Regions from separate parts of the Flavobacterium sp. 2 genome, predicted to be linked through region 2. Evidence: riboswitches for the same ligand, from Rfam matches in the RefSeq annotation. Region 2 holds a riboswitch; the other holds the start of a gene.
What was found. A riboswitch is a leader RNA that binds a small molecule or an ion and turns the genes downstream of it on or off. The one in region 2 is predicted to bind S-adenosylmethionine.

Region 1 (6,308 bases), 1.7 Mb from region 2:
AAAATCATTAAAACTTTTATTACCCTATCAAAATAATAGATTATTTTTTATTGCAATCTAAACCAATCGTTCACTTCTCTCGAAATGGTATCTTTTATTTCAGGGTTTTCAAATTCATTTGTTGCAGGATTATAGACGTAATCTTTCTGCCATTCTTTATAATACAAAGCCACTTGCTTAATAGCATTACAAATAAATAAAAGCTCTTCATCTGTAGTAATTGGATGCAGTGACAAACGTACCCAACCTGGTTTACTGGTTTGATTTTTATCCAATAATTCATTGGTAATCAAATTGGAACGTTTTTCATCAATATTGAACAGATAATGCGCATAAGTACTCGCGCATGACCAGCCACCGCGAACCTGAATTCCGAAACGATCATTTAAAAGTCTTACGATTAAATTGTAATGAATATCTTCGATCACAAAAGAAACACAACCAATTCGCTTGCTTTTTAAGTCTCCTAAAATGGACAAGCCTTGTATTTTTTGAAGTTTAGAAAAACAAACATCTAATAATTCTTTTTCTCTTTTTGCAATCTGCTCCACTCCCATTTTTTCTTTTAATTCTATTGCCAATGCAGTTCGAATCACTTGCAAAAATCCCGGAGTTCCGCCGTCTTCTCTTACTTCAATTATGTCACTGTACGAATATTTTCCTAACGGATTTGTCCATTTTACATTTCCTCCTCCCGGATTATCAGGAAAATCTGATTGGTATAATTTTTCATTAAAAACCAAAACACCGCAAGTTCCTGGTCCACCCAAAAATTTGTGAGGCGAAAAGAAAATCGCATCTAATTGTTGTTCCGGATCTTTTGGATGCATATCGATTTTGACGTAAGGAGCCGAAGCTGCAAAATCTACAAAACACAATCCACCGTTTTGATGCATGATTTTGGCTAATTCATAATAAGGTGTAATAATTCCAGTAACGTTTGAGCATGCCGTAAAAGAACCGATTTTTACACTTCTGTCAGCGTATTTTTTTATTTCTGAAGAAAGAATTGCCGGATCCACCAAGTTATTTTCATCCGGAGGCAAAATTACAACATCGGCATTGGTTTCATACCACGAAACCTGATTTGAATGATGCTCCATGTGTGTGATAAAAACAACAGGTTTATCATTTGCATTTTCTTTTTGATGATTCTTTCTCAAGCCGATAATGCGCTGTAATTTCGACAAAGCAGCCGTCATTCCGGTTCCGGTTGTAACTAAAACATCAGATTCGTTTGCATTAACCGACTTTTTAATAATGTCTCTTGCTCGTTGATAAGCATAAGTCGAAGCTTTTCCGGTTTGACTTGAAAACGAATGCGTATTGGCAATCATCGGACCAACTTTATTGAGCATAATATCTTCAATCGGGACGTATAATCTTCCGCTGGCAACCCAATCTGCATAAAGCAAATTTTGTTCTCCGTAAACCGATTCAAAAATATGATCAATTCCTAATGTGTTTTCTCTAAACTTATTAAAGTAACACTCAGATTCTGTTGGTTTTGTTGTTGGCTCAATAGCATTCATTTCCCTATCATTTTTAAATTAACAAATTGTATTATCGATTGATTAGTTGTTGCTGACTTTTTTGTCTAAAAGCGATTTTAAAGTTGATTGTAACTCTTCTCCATGAAGATTTTTAGCTATAATAGTTCCTTTAGAATCCACTAAATAATTCGCCGGAATTGCTCTTACGCCATACAATTTTGCAACTGCGCTGTTCCAGAAAAGCAAATCAGAAACATGTGTCCATGTAAGTTTATCGTCCTGAATTCCTTTAATCCAGTTTTCTTTCTTTTTGTCTAAAGAAACGGCGATTATATTAAATCCCTTATCGTGGAATTCTTTGTAAGCTGCCACAATATTTGGATTTTCTCTTCGGCATGGACCACACCATGAAGCCCAAAAATCAACTAAAGTGTAACCTTTTAAATTTTCAGAAAAATGAACCGGTTTTCCTTCTGTATCATTGGCCGTAAAATCTGGCGCTTTTTTTCCAACCGCTAATCCGTCTAATACAATAGCCAAATCTTTTAGTTCTTTCACGTAAGTGATATTCTGAAGACTTTTATCCAACAAAGCAATATTTTTTGTGATTTGCTCTGGAGTAAGTCGATATGACCAGTTTCTATACAAAACATAAGCTGAAACAATCGATTTTGGATTTTCTGTAATGAATTTGCTGATTTCTACATCTTTTGATTTTTTATATGTTTCAAACAAATCTTGTGCAGCAGAACCTTCAACAACTGAATTTGTATAATACTTTTTCGGACTTAATTTAACTGTAATTGGCCCTTTTTCAAGAAAAACATACAATGGCGAATCTGCAGTATTTACACTTAAACCGTATAATTCTGGCGTTTTTACTTTTGTTCTAAAACTGAAATTCCCATCCTTCACTTTTACCGAATCAATTGTGGTAAACATTTTATTATGAAACTTTTGCAAATACACATATTGTGTAACCGTATCGACAACAGTTCCTTTTAACTGCAAATTACTTTCTTGTGCCTGAATTTGGATTGTTCCAAAAAATAAAGCAAAACCTAATAGTATTTTTTTCATTTGTTTTTGATTTTTAGTGATTAATAAGTTTATGATGATTTTTTAAATTGTGTTTTTAAATTGAGCAAAAGACTTCCTGTGCCAATCCTGAAAGACTTGGCAAATCTTGTTTTTAAAAGAAAAATGAAAATCTAAAACCTTTGCATTCGGAAAACTTGAATATTATTTTCTTGAATGAACAAATTGAAACGATCAGAATCGGCGTGTAATAGAACTGACTTGGTTTTCATTTTTTTTAAAATAAATTTTAATACTGATGATCTCATTCAGATTTGTTTTAGAAATCTTTCTTATCTGTCCCGCAAGGCGGGAAGGATTTAGCACCTTGTTTAGCAACAGGTTGCTAAGACTTCACAGGGCCTACTCCCTCAGTCTTTCTGGATAAGTATCATTACAGAAATATTCTGCGTTACAAATATATATTAATTCTACCGAATTAGTCAAGTTTAAAGTTACTTTTTTTGAATTTTATTTTTAATTAAGCGAACTTCACTCAATAATAAACTCAAAAACAATGATTTATAAAACATAAAAATTAGCTTATTATCGATCAAATTAAGTCTATTTTAGCTTTTATATTTAAAAAAAGACATAAAAAAAACTCATTCCGCTTCTGAAATGAGTTCATTATTATCTTAAAAAGTAGCGTAAATACATTATCACGCTTTCAAATCATCAAAATAAGCTGTTGTTTCTTCAATCAAAGAATGCATTAATTCCCCTGCCCTTCTGTGTTTTAGAATTGGTGAAATTTGTCCGCCCCAAAAAAGTATCATATCCCATTTTTCCTGATCTAGTGCCGCTTTTCGCAAATGAGACATAAAAGTAGTCTGCAATGGGAATGGAAGAACATCTGCTTCTTTTCCCATAATTTCTTTTGCAATTCTGCTCGTAATACCACGCCCGAGCCTTCCTGTATAAGCGCGCGATAAAGTTGTATATTTTGATGCATCTGAAAATAACATCTCTCTGTGAATTGGCAAAGCATTTGATTCTTCGGTAGCTAAAAATGCGGTTCCCAATTGAGCGGCGCTTGCTCCTAAAGCCAATGCTGCGGCAATTCCTTTTCCGTTTGCAATTCCGCCTGCAGCAATAACAGGAATTTTTACTTTTTCTCTAATTAATTGCAACAAAACAAAAGTTCCAGTTACTGAAGATTCGGCAGAAGCCAAAAATGAAGGTCGGTGTCCGCCTGCTTCAAAACCTGATGCGATAATCATATCGACGCCTGCATTTTCTAAAAATAATGCTTCGTCTAAAGTTGTTGCAGCGCCAACGGTTACAATTCCTAATTTTTTACATTGTTCCAAAATAGCTGTAGAAAGCGTTCCAAACATAAAACTGAAAACCTTCGGACGAATATCCAGAACAACTTGCAACTGATTTTCAAATCGGGATTGAAATGACGCCGGTTTTTCTGGCAATGGAATTCCGACTTCGTCAAAATAAGGCTTGAACAATTCTTTTGCTTTGTTATATTGTTCATCTGTGATTCCGCTTGGTTCCATATCGGAATCCGAAACCCAAAGATTTAGATTATACGGTTTATTGGTTAAGGCTTTTATCTGTTTGTCAGCTTCATAAATCTCCTGCGGACTCATAGTGTATGCGCCATATCCCCCCAAACCGCCAGCATTTGAAACGGCCGCCGTCAATTCAGGCGTGGACAAATTTCCGCCAAATGGCCCTTGCATAATCGGATATTGAATTCCTAATAATTCTGAAGCTTTAGTATTGTACCACATCACTTTAAAATTTAAAATTATTCGCTTAAATCAGTCAGCATTTTGTTGACAATAAGCCATTTTCCGTTGATCTTATGGAAAGATAAAAAATCACGATAATTAAAATCGTACATTTTCACATTTAGTTCTGCAATCGCGATTGAATTTACGACTTTTATATTCAAAATTTCACCTTTAAAAGGTTTTCCTGAATCTTTTGGACTTTGTCTGTTTTTTACACCATCCAAATAAAGATCCACAGTTTTAAAATACGGCTGACCTTTTACATCTCCAAAAACAAAACTTCCCGGATAAAAAATACTTCCCAAAAGCAATACATCGCCTTCATAAATTCCTTTAAAATAATAGTTTTCAACTGCATCTCTTATCGCTGCAATTTCTGCCTGATTTTCCATTTTGATCGTATTTTGAGCTTTTATGCCCTGAAAACTCCAGAGCATAAAAGCAGTTAATAAAATAGTTTTCATTTTAATTATAAGTTGTGCCCTGCTGCTTTTCCACCGTCAACATTGATAATGGCACCGGTAATAAAATTACTTTTGGCAACAGTGTACACCATTTCGGCAACATCGTCAATTTCTCCAACTCGATTCAGTAAGTGTAAACCAGCGGCCGCATCAGCATTATCACCGTGCATTGGCGTTCTGATTACTCCCGGAGCAACTGTATTGAAACGAATGTTTTGTTTTCCAAATTCCGCCGCTAATTGAACTGTAATAGCGTGAATAGCTCCTTTACTTGCGATAGGTGCCGAAGCTGGCCATCCGCCCAAACCGTGATTTACAAGCGGTGTTCCAATATTGATTACAACACCACCTTTTTGTTCCAACATTTGAGGAACCACAGCCTGAGTTGTAAAATAAGTTCCTTTTAAATTGGTTGTCAAAAATTTATCTAAATAAGCTTCATCAACTTCCAAAAAAGGTTTACTGTCAAAGATTCCGGCATTGTTTACCAAAACATCAACTGAACCAAATTTTTCGATTGCAATTTTTACTAATTGTTTCCCTGTTTCTTTGTTGCTGATATCTCCGGCATACATTGCCAAATTATCGCCTCCGCCAAATTCATTAAAAGCACTTTCTAATGACGCTGGTGTTACTGAATTGATGACAACATTATCTCCTCTGTCCAAAAAGTATTTTGCGATTCCTTTTCCAATACCAGATGCTGCTCCGGTAACGATTATAGTTTGTTTTTTCATGATGTTTATTTTTTATCGGCTGTTATGCCTTTTTCTCTTAATACTGATACTTGTTCTCCTGCGTAACCCCAATCGTCTAATTCAACTTCCTGAATTACAACATGAGTCAAATGCGGATCTTTATTTAAAACCTCGGTAATCAAATTCGTTATTCCGCTTATTAATTGCTGTTTTTGCTCGCGTGTTACGCCTTCGCGAGTCAATTCTAATTTTACGTAAGGCATGGCTTTAGTTTTTAGATTGTTCTGAAAAAATGGCTTCGGCAGTGATATTAAAATCAAGATCAAAGTCATTGTAGATTAATGTATCGCCTAAATCGACAAAGAAATTTCCTGAGCGGAATTTGATATCGTATTTGGTACGATCAATAATCATTTTCCCTGTAAGGGCAATTGTATTTCGATTGTTTTCTAACGTTGCTTCAAAACCTGCAACGTGTGTAATATCTTTTATGGTAAGATTACCTTCAAGATAAAAAGTGGTGTCTGATAATTCTTTTACAGAAAGAACATCAAAAGTTGCTGTTGGAAATTTTTCGATTGAGAAAAAATCATCTGAGGCAAGATGACCTCCGAATTGTGTGTTTGTTGCCGGATCTGTTACGTCCAGAATTTTAATAGAAGCGGTATCAATTACAACTTTCCCGCCTTTTACTTTTCCATCTTGCAAGATGAAATTACCTTCTTTGATACCAATTGTACCATTATGTGCACCGGTTACTTTTCTTCCAGTCCATTCTACGTTGCTGTTTGAGCTTACGATTTTATAATTTGTTGTTTCCATTGT
Region 2 (6,308 bases):
TTGTTCCAGGAATTTCATCTGTAGTTGCAGTTCCTGCAAGTCAGGGAATTTCAATAACAAAAAGAGGCGTTTCAGAAAGCTTTTGGGCAATAACCGGAACAACTTCTGATAGAAAATTATCTTCAGATGTAGCTTTGGCAGCACAATCTTCTGCAACAGTTGTAATCTTGATGGGAATGCACAAATTGCCTCAAATAATTGATTTGTTTCAGAAAGAAGATAAAGGAAATTTACCAGTTGCGATCATTCAAAACGGAACAACAGCAGAAGAAAAAGTTGGAGTTGGAACAGTAGATTCGATTCTAAATATTGTAAAAGAAAAAGAATTAGGTTCACCAGCCATTATTGTTTTAGGCGAAGTTGTAAGAGAAAGCAATAAATTAAAAGGATTTTACGAAGAATTTCTATCAAAAGAAATTGCAAGATAAAGTTCCAAAGGAACGATTCATATTGTAGCGTCGGGTTTTAACCCGATGGACGCACGGCAATGACGTTGGATTTTAACCCAATTTTGCCAAAGACAATAGAAAAATCATCTAATTTTGTTTAGATGAAATTAAATTAAAATGGAACAAAACGAATTATATCCCATATTCTTAAAACTTCACAATCTGAACGTTTTAATTGTGGGCGGAGGAAATGTAGGTTTGGAGAAACTTTCTTTTTTGTTAAAGTCAAGTCCAAATGCAAATGTTGAGGTTGTAGCGCCGGATTTTCACTTAGAAATAAAAGTTTTAGCCGAAAATCATCCTTCAATTAAATTGACGGAAGCTAAGTTCAAAAAGAAAATGCTCAAAAAACGTCACATGGTAATTGCCTGTACAGACGATTTAAAAGTGAATAAAAGAGTTTACGAATTGTCGAGAAAACGTTATTTGATTTGCAATATCGCCGATACGCCAGATTTATGCGATTATTATTTAGGCGGAATCGTAACAAAAGGAAATGTAAAAATAGCCATTTCGACAAACGGAAAATCGCCAACAACGGCAAAAAGATTACGTGAGTTTTTCGAAGAAGTAATTCCGGAAGATATCAATCAAATGGTTGAAAATCTGAATGAATACCGAAAAACCTTAAAAGGTAATTTTGAAGAAAAGGTTAAAAGAATGAACGAGATAACCGATTCATTGAAAAATAAGGAATTGTAAGAGTTCCGGAGGAACGTTTCATATTGTAGCGTCGGGTTTTAACCCGATGGATGAATGAGGTTACCTCTTCATTAAAAAATAAAGAATAGAAAATTAGGCAAAGAAATCAATGATAAAAATCATTGGCAGTAGAATAAATTATTCGTTTCTTTGTATTATTAAGAATGATTATAAACAACAACCATAATGATTAAAACAGATATACTTATAATTGGAGCAGGCCCAACAGGTTTATTTGCCGTTTTCGAGGCAGGATTATTAAAATTAAAATGCCACATTTTAGATGCTTTGCCTCAACCAGGAGGACAGCTTTCAGAATTATATCCTAAAAAGCCTATTTACGATATTCCAGGTTTTCCAGAAGTATTAGCTGGAGATTTAGTTGACGGTTTAATGGAACAAATCAAACAATTTGAGCCAGGATTTACTTTAGGAGAACGTGCTGAAACAGTTGAAAAACAAGAAGACGGATCTTTCATCGTAACCTCAAACAAAGGAACTAAATTCCACGCCCCAGTTATTGCAATCGCGGGAGGTTTAGGAAGTTTCGAGCCTCGTAAACCACTTATCGAAGATATCGAGTTTTATGAAGATAAAGGAGTAAAATACTTCATCAAAAATCCGGAGAAATTCAGAGATAAAAGAGTTGTAATTGCAGGAGGAGGAGATTCAGCATTAGACTGGAGCATCTTCTTAGCAAACGTAGCTTCAGAAGTAACTTTAATTCACCGTAGAAACGAATTTAGAGGCGCTTTAGATTCAGTAGAAAAAGTACAGGAATTAAAAACAGCTGGAAAAATCAAATTAATTACACCAGCAGAAGTTATCGGAATCAACGGTGCTGAGCACGTTGAATCATTAGATATCGAAGAAAACGGAGCACACCGTAAAATCGAATGTGACTATTTCATCCCACTTTTCGGATTAACACCAAAATTAGGTCCAATTGGAGACTGGGGATTAGATATCGAAAAAAATGCCATTAAAGTAAACAATGCATTAGATTACCAAACGAATATTCCGGGAATCTTCGCCATTGGAGACGTAAACACATACCCAGGAAAATTAAAATTAATCCTTTGTGGTTTCCACGAAGCAACTTTAATGTGTCAGGCAGCATACGGAATCATCAATCCAGGTAAAAAATATGTATTGAAATATACAACGGTTTCTGGAGTAGATGGTTTCGACGGAACTCGTAAAGAAGCTCCAAAAGCGGTTGTTAAAGCGATAGTTTAATTTGAGGTGCTGAGGTTCTAAGGGACTAAGGTGCTAAGATTTTTATATATAAAGCTCAAACTTTTAGTTTGGGCTTTTTTTAATTTGTAATTTTCAGAGATATTAATTTCAATACTTATGAATTCAAAGAAAGAGAGTAATAGTTCTATTTTAAATCAGAAAGATTGGTCCGATAATTTGTCAGAAGAAGAATTAAAGGAAATAGAAATAGGAATTGAGCAAGCAGAAAATAATCAGGTTACTGATCATGAAGAGGTAATGAAAGTATTCTTAAAATATAAGATCAATAGTCAAAGGATATTCTAAACTTAGTTCCTTAGAATCTTAGCTCCTTAGTACCTTCAAAAAAACCTTAGAACCTTAGCAAGTAAGTCCCTCAGAACCTTAGAAAAAAAACATTTGCAAATAGAAACCCTATTTCATACCTTTGCACTGTTCTTAAAATTATTGTCAGTTATCACGAAAGGCGGAGGGATAGACCCGATGAAACCTTAGCAACCCTTTATCATAAAGAAGGTGCTAAATTCTACTTTATACGATATTTCCAGTATTAAAGATAGATAACACAAATACATACTCGTATTTCTCAAAACTTTTCTCGATAACATATAATATTTACTGAAACAGATTCTGTATCAGGAGTGAATCATTGGCGCATTTTTGCAGTCAATAGTTCCCGCTTTTCGTTGCAATCATTTTGTCCGCCGCGGCGGACAAAATAATTTCCACTTCAATCGGGGCTAATGAGCCAGCAATAGTGTGTTTTTGGAATTAATGTGAAAAAAATATCCGAAGCAAACCTAACAGGTTTTAAAAACCTGTTAGGTTTAAACTTCACAATCATAATAAAAAAAACTTAGCATCTTAGAACCTTAGCGTCTTAGCAGCTAAAACAAAAAAACATGGCAATTACAATTCAAGAAGCAATAAAAAAAAATATCCTAATCCTAGATGGAGCAATGGGAACAATGTTGCAACGCTATAATTTCTCAGAAGAAGATTTCAGAGGAGAGCGTTTCAAAGATTTTCCGCATCCGTTAAAAGGAAACAACGATTTACTATCCCTAACACAACCACAAGCAATCCGCGATGTTCATGCCGCTTATTACGAAGCTGGTGCTGACATTGTAGAAACCAATACCTTCTCAGGAACGACAATCGGTATGGCCGATTATCACATGGAAGATTTGGTTTACGAGTTAAACTACGAATCGGCAAAAATCGCAAGACAAGTAGCCGATGAGTTTACCGCAAAAAATCCGGAAAAACCTCGTTTTGTAGCCGGTTCAATTGGACCAACAAACCGTACAGCAAGTATGTCGCCAGATGTAAACGATCCGGGTTACAGAGCCGTAACATTCGACGATTTACGAATTGCGTATAAACAACAAGCAGAAGCTTTAATGGACGGTGGCTGTGATTTACTTTTGGTAGAAACAATTTTCGATACTTTAAATGCAAAAGCAGCACTTTTTGCAATAGAAGAAGTAAAAGAAGAACGCAATCTTAATATTCCAATCATGGTTTCAGGAACAATTACAGATGCCTCTGGAAGAACACTTTCAGGACAAACAGTTGAAGCATTTTTGATTTCAGTTTCACATATTCCGTTATTAAGCGTAGGATTCAATTGCGCCCTTGGAGCCGATTTGCTGAAACCGTATTTGAAAACATTAGCGCATAACACAAGCTTTAATGTTTCAGCACATCCAAATGCAGGATTGCCAAATGCTTTCGGGCAATACGATGAAACGCCAGAGCAGACTCAGGTATTCATTAAAGAATATTTAGAGGATAATTTAATTAATATCATTGGAGGTTGTTGCGGAACAACTCCAGATCATATTCGATTAATGGCTGAGGTTGCGAAGGATTATAAGCCTAGAGTGGCGCCGGTTATTGCATAATTCATAAATGAGTTTTTCAATAAATATGAAGAAGATTTTGTTCTTGGAAAGCAAAAAATAATAGTAAAGCGAAATGAATAATTGGAAGACTATTTTTTTATTTATGATAGCTGGTTTACTAATATATGAAGTATGTAGGAATATTCAGCAAGATAATTATAGGAAATCTTTCAAAGGCGAAACAATTGCGTTAGTAACTATAAACGAAGGTTCCAGAGAAGATAAAGTTTTAAGATATTATTTTTATACAGATCGAAAGATTTTAGGAAAAATTGGAAATAGATCACGTTATAATAGTTTATACAAAGAGATAAATAAGTTTTATAGAGTAAAGTACGATATGAATAATCCTGAAGAAAATGAAATTTTCTTAGAAGAAGAATTAAAACCTGATTCTTTATCACTCGTAAAAGTGGGTTTTACTAAAACTAAATATTATGAATATGATGATGCGATCGCTAAATATTTAGAGAAATCAAAATGGAAATGATTTCGGTGAAAAACAAAACGTTATTATGAAACCGAGTTTGCGTGAGGGATAGAAGTGAAAAGCCCACAGCCTGACGAAGGAAGAGCGAGGACTTGTAACGGATAGCCCGGTTCGCCGCGGCGAATCACGCCCAAATTAAAATATTGAAAACGAATATACCTACAAGGCTTTAAAAACCTCGCAGGAAAGAAAATAGAATAAAAAAACTCAGAATCTAAGCATCTTAGCCCCGATAGCTATCGGGGTAGAAACTTAAAAAGAAATGACAGAAAAAAGAAGAGACCTTGTATTATCAGGATTAGAACCGTTGATTATTACGCCGGAAAGTGTTTTCGTGAATGTTGGTGAGCGTACAAATGTAACAGGTTCAAGAAAATTCTTGAGATTAATCAAGGAAGAGAAATATGACGAGGCGCTTGATATTGCAAGACAACAAGTAGAAGGTGGAGCACAGATCATCGATATTAATATGGATGAAGGAATGCTTGACGGTGTAAATGCAATGACTAAATTTTTGAATTTAATTGCGGCAGAACCAGACATTTCGAGAGTGCCGATTATGATCGACAGTTCGAAATGGGAAATCATCGAGGCAGGTCTAAAAGTAGTACAAGGAAAAAGCGTTGTAAACTCGATTTCGTTAAAAGAAGGCGAAGAAGCCTTTATTCATCACGCGAGATTAATCAAACGTTACGGAGCGGCGGCAATTATCATGGCTTTTGACGAAGTTGGTCAGGCCGATAATTACGATCGTCGAGTAGAGATTTGTCAGCGTTCGTATGATATTTTGGTGAACAAAGTAGGATTCCCTCCGCAGGATATTATTTTCGATTTGAATATTTTCCCGGTTGCAACGGGAATGGAAGAGCATAGATTGAACGCTTTGGATTTCTTTAGAGGGACAAAATGGGTTCGCGAAAATCTTCCGCACGCGCATATCAGTGGTGGAGTGAGTAACGTTTCGTTTTCTTTTAGAGGAAATGATACCGTTCGTGAAGCTATGCACTCGGTGTTTTTATACCATGCGATTAAAAACGGAATGACGATGGGAATCGTTAATCCGGAGATGCTTACGATTTACGATGATATTCCGAAAGACTTATTAGAACACGTTGAAGACGTAATTTTAGATAGACGCGACGATGCGACAGAACGACTTTTGGATTTTGCAGAAAATGTAAAAGGCGAAGCGAAGAGCGATGAAAAAGTAGTTCAGGAATGGCGTTTTGGAACGGTTCAGGAGCGTATTACACACTCATTGGTAAAAGGAATTGATGCTTTTATTGAAGAAGATGTAGAAGAAGCTCGTTTAGCAGCAACAAAACCAATTGAGGTTATCGAAATCAATTTGATGACAGGAATGAATGTGGTTGGAGATTTATTCGGAAGCGGAAAAATGTTCCTGCCTCAGGTGGTGAAATCGGCTCGTGTAATGAAAAAAGCAGTGGCTTATTTATTGCCATTTATCGAAGCGAGCAAACAAGCCGGAGACAAACAAGGAAACGGAAAAATCCTGATGGC

Region 1: it holds a riboswitch for S-adenosylmethionine, as region 2 does, so the genes downstream of both, ACNFIH_RS02845 (redoxin domain-containing protein) here and ACNFIH_RS10125 (homocysteine S-methyltransferase family protein) in region 2, are expected to answer to the same signal.

What each region holds. Positions count from the first base shown of each region.
Region 1 is NZ_CP188206.1:690,570-696,877, forward strand. Features, by position in the region: gene ACNFIH_RS02840 (aminotransferase class V-fold PLP-dependent enzyme) at 48-1,532, opposite strand; gene ACNFIH_RS02845 (redoxin domain-containing protein) at 1,575-2,573, opposite strand; SAM riboswitch class I at 2,861-2,961, opposite strand; gene ACNFIH_RS02850 (NAD(P)H-dependent flavin oxidoreductase) at 3,233-4,318, opposite strand; gene ACNFIH_RS02855 (nuclear transport factor 2 family protein) at 4,336-4,785, opposite strand; gene ACNFIH_RS02860 (SDR family NAD(P)-dependent oxidoreductase) at 4,791-5,522, opposite strand; gene ACNFIH_RS02865 (tautomerase family protein) at 5,528-5,746, opposite strand; gene ACNFIH_RS02870 (YceI family protein) at 5,751-6,305, opposite strand.
Region 2 is NZ_CP188206.1:2,361,898-2,368,205, reverse strand. Features, by position in the region: gene cobA (uroporphyrinogen-III C-methyltransferase) at 1-428, shown strand, start outside; gene ACNFIH_RS10140 (precorrin-2 dehydrogenase/sirohydrochlorin ferrochelatase family protein) at 567-1,151, shown strand; gene ACNFIH_RS10135 (NAD(P)/FAD-dependent oxidoreductase) at 1,338-2,390, shown strand; gene ACNFIH_RS10130 (hypothetical protein) at 2,508-2,696, shown strand; SAM riboswitch class I at 2,842-2,957, shown strand; gene ACNFIH_RS10125 (homocysteine S-methyltransferase family protein) at 3,293-4,297, shown strand; gene ACNFIH_RS10120 (hypothetical protein) at 4,371-4,787, shown strand; gene metH (methionine synthase) at 5,050-6,308, shown strand, end outside.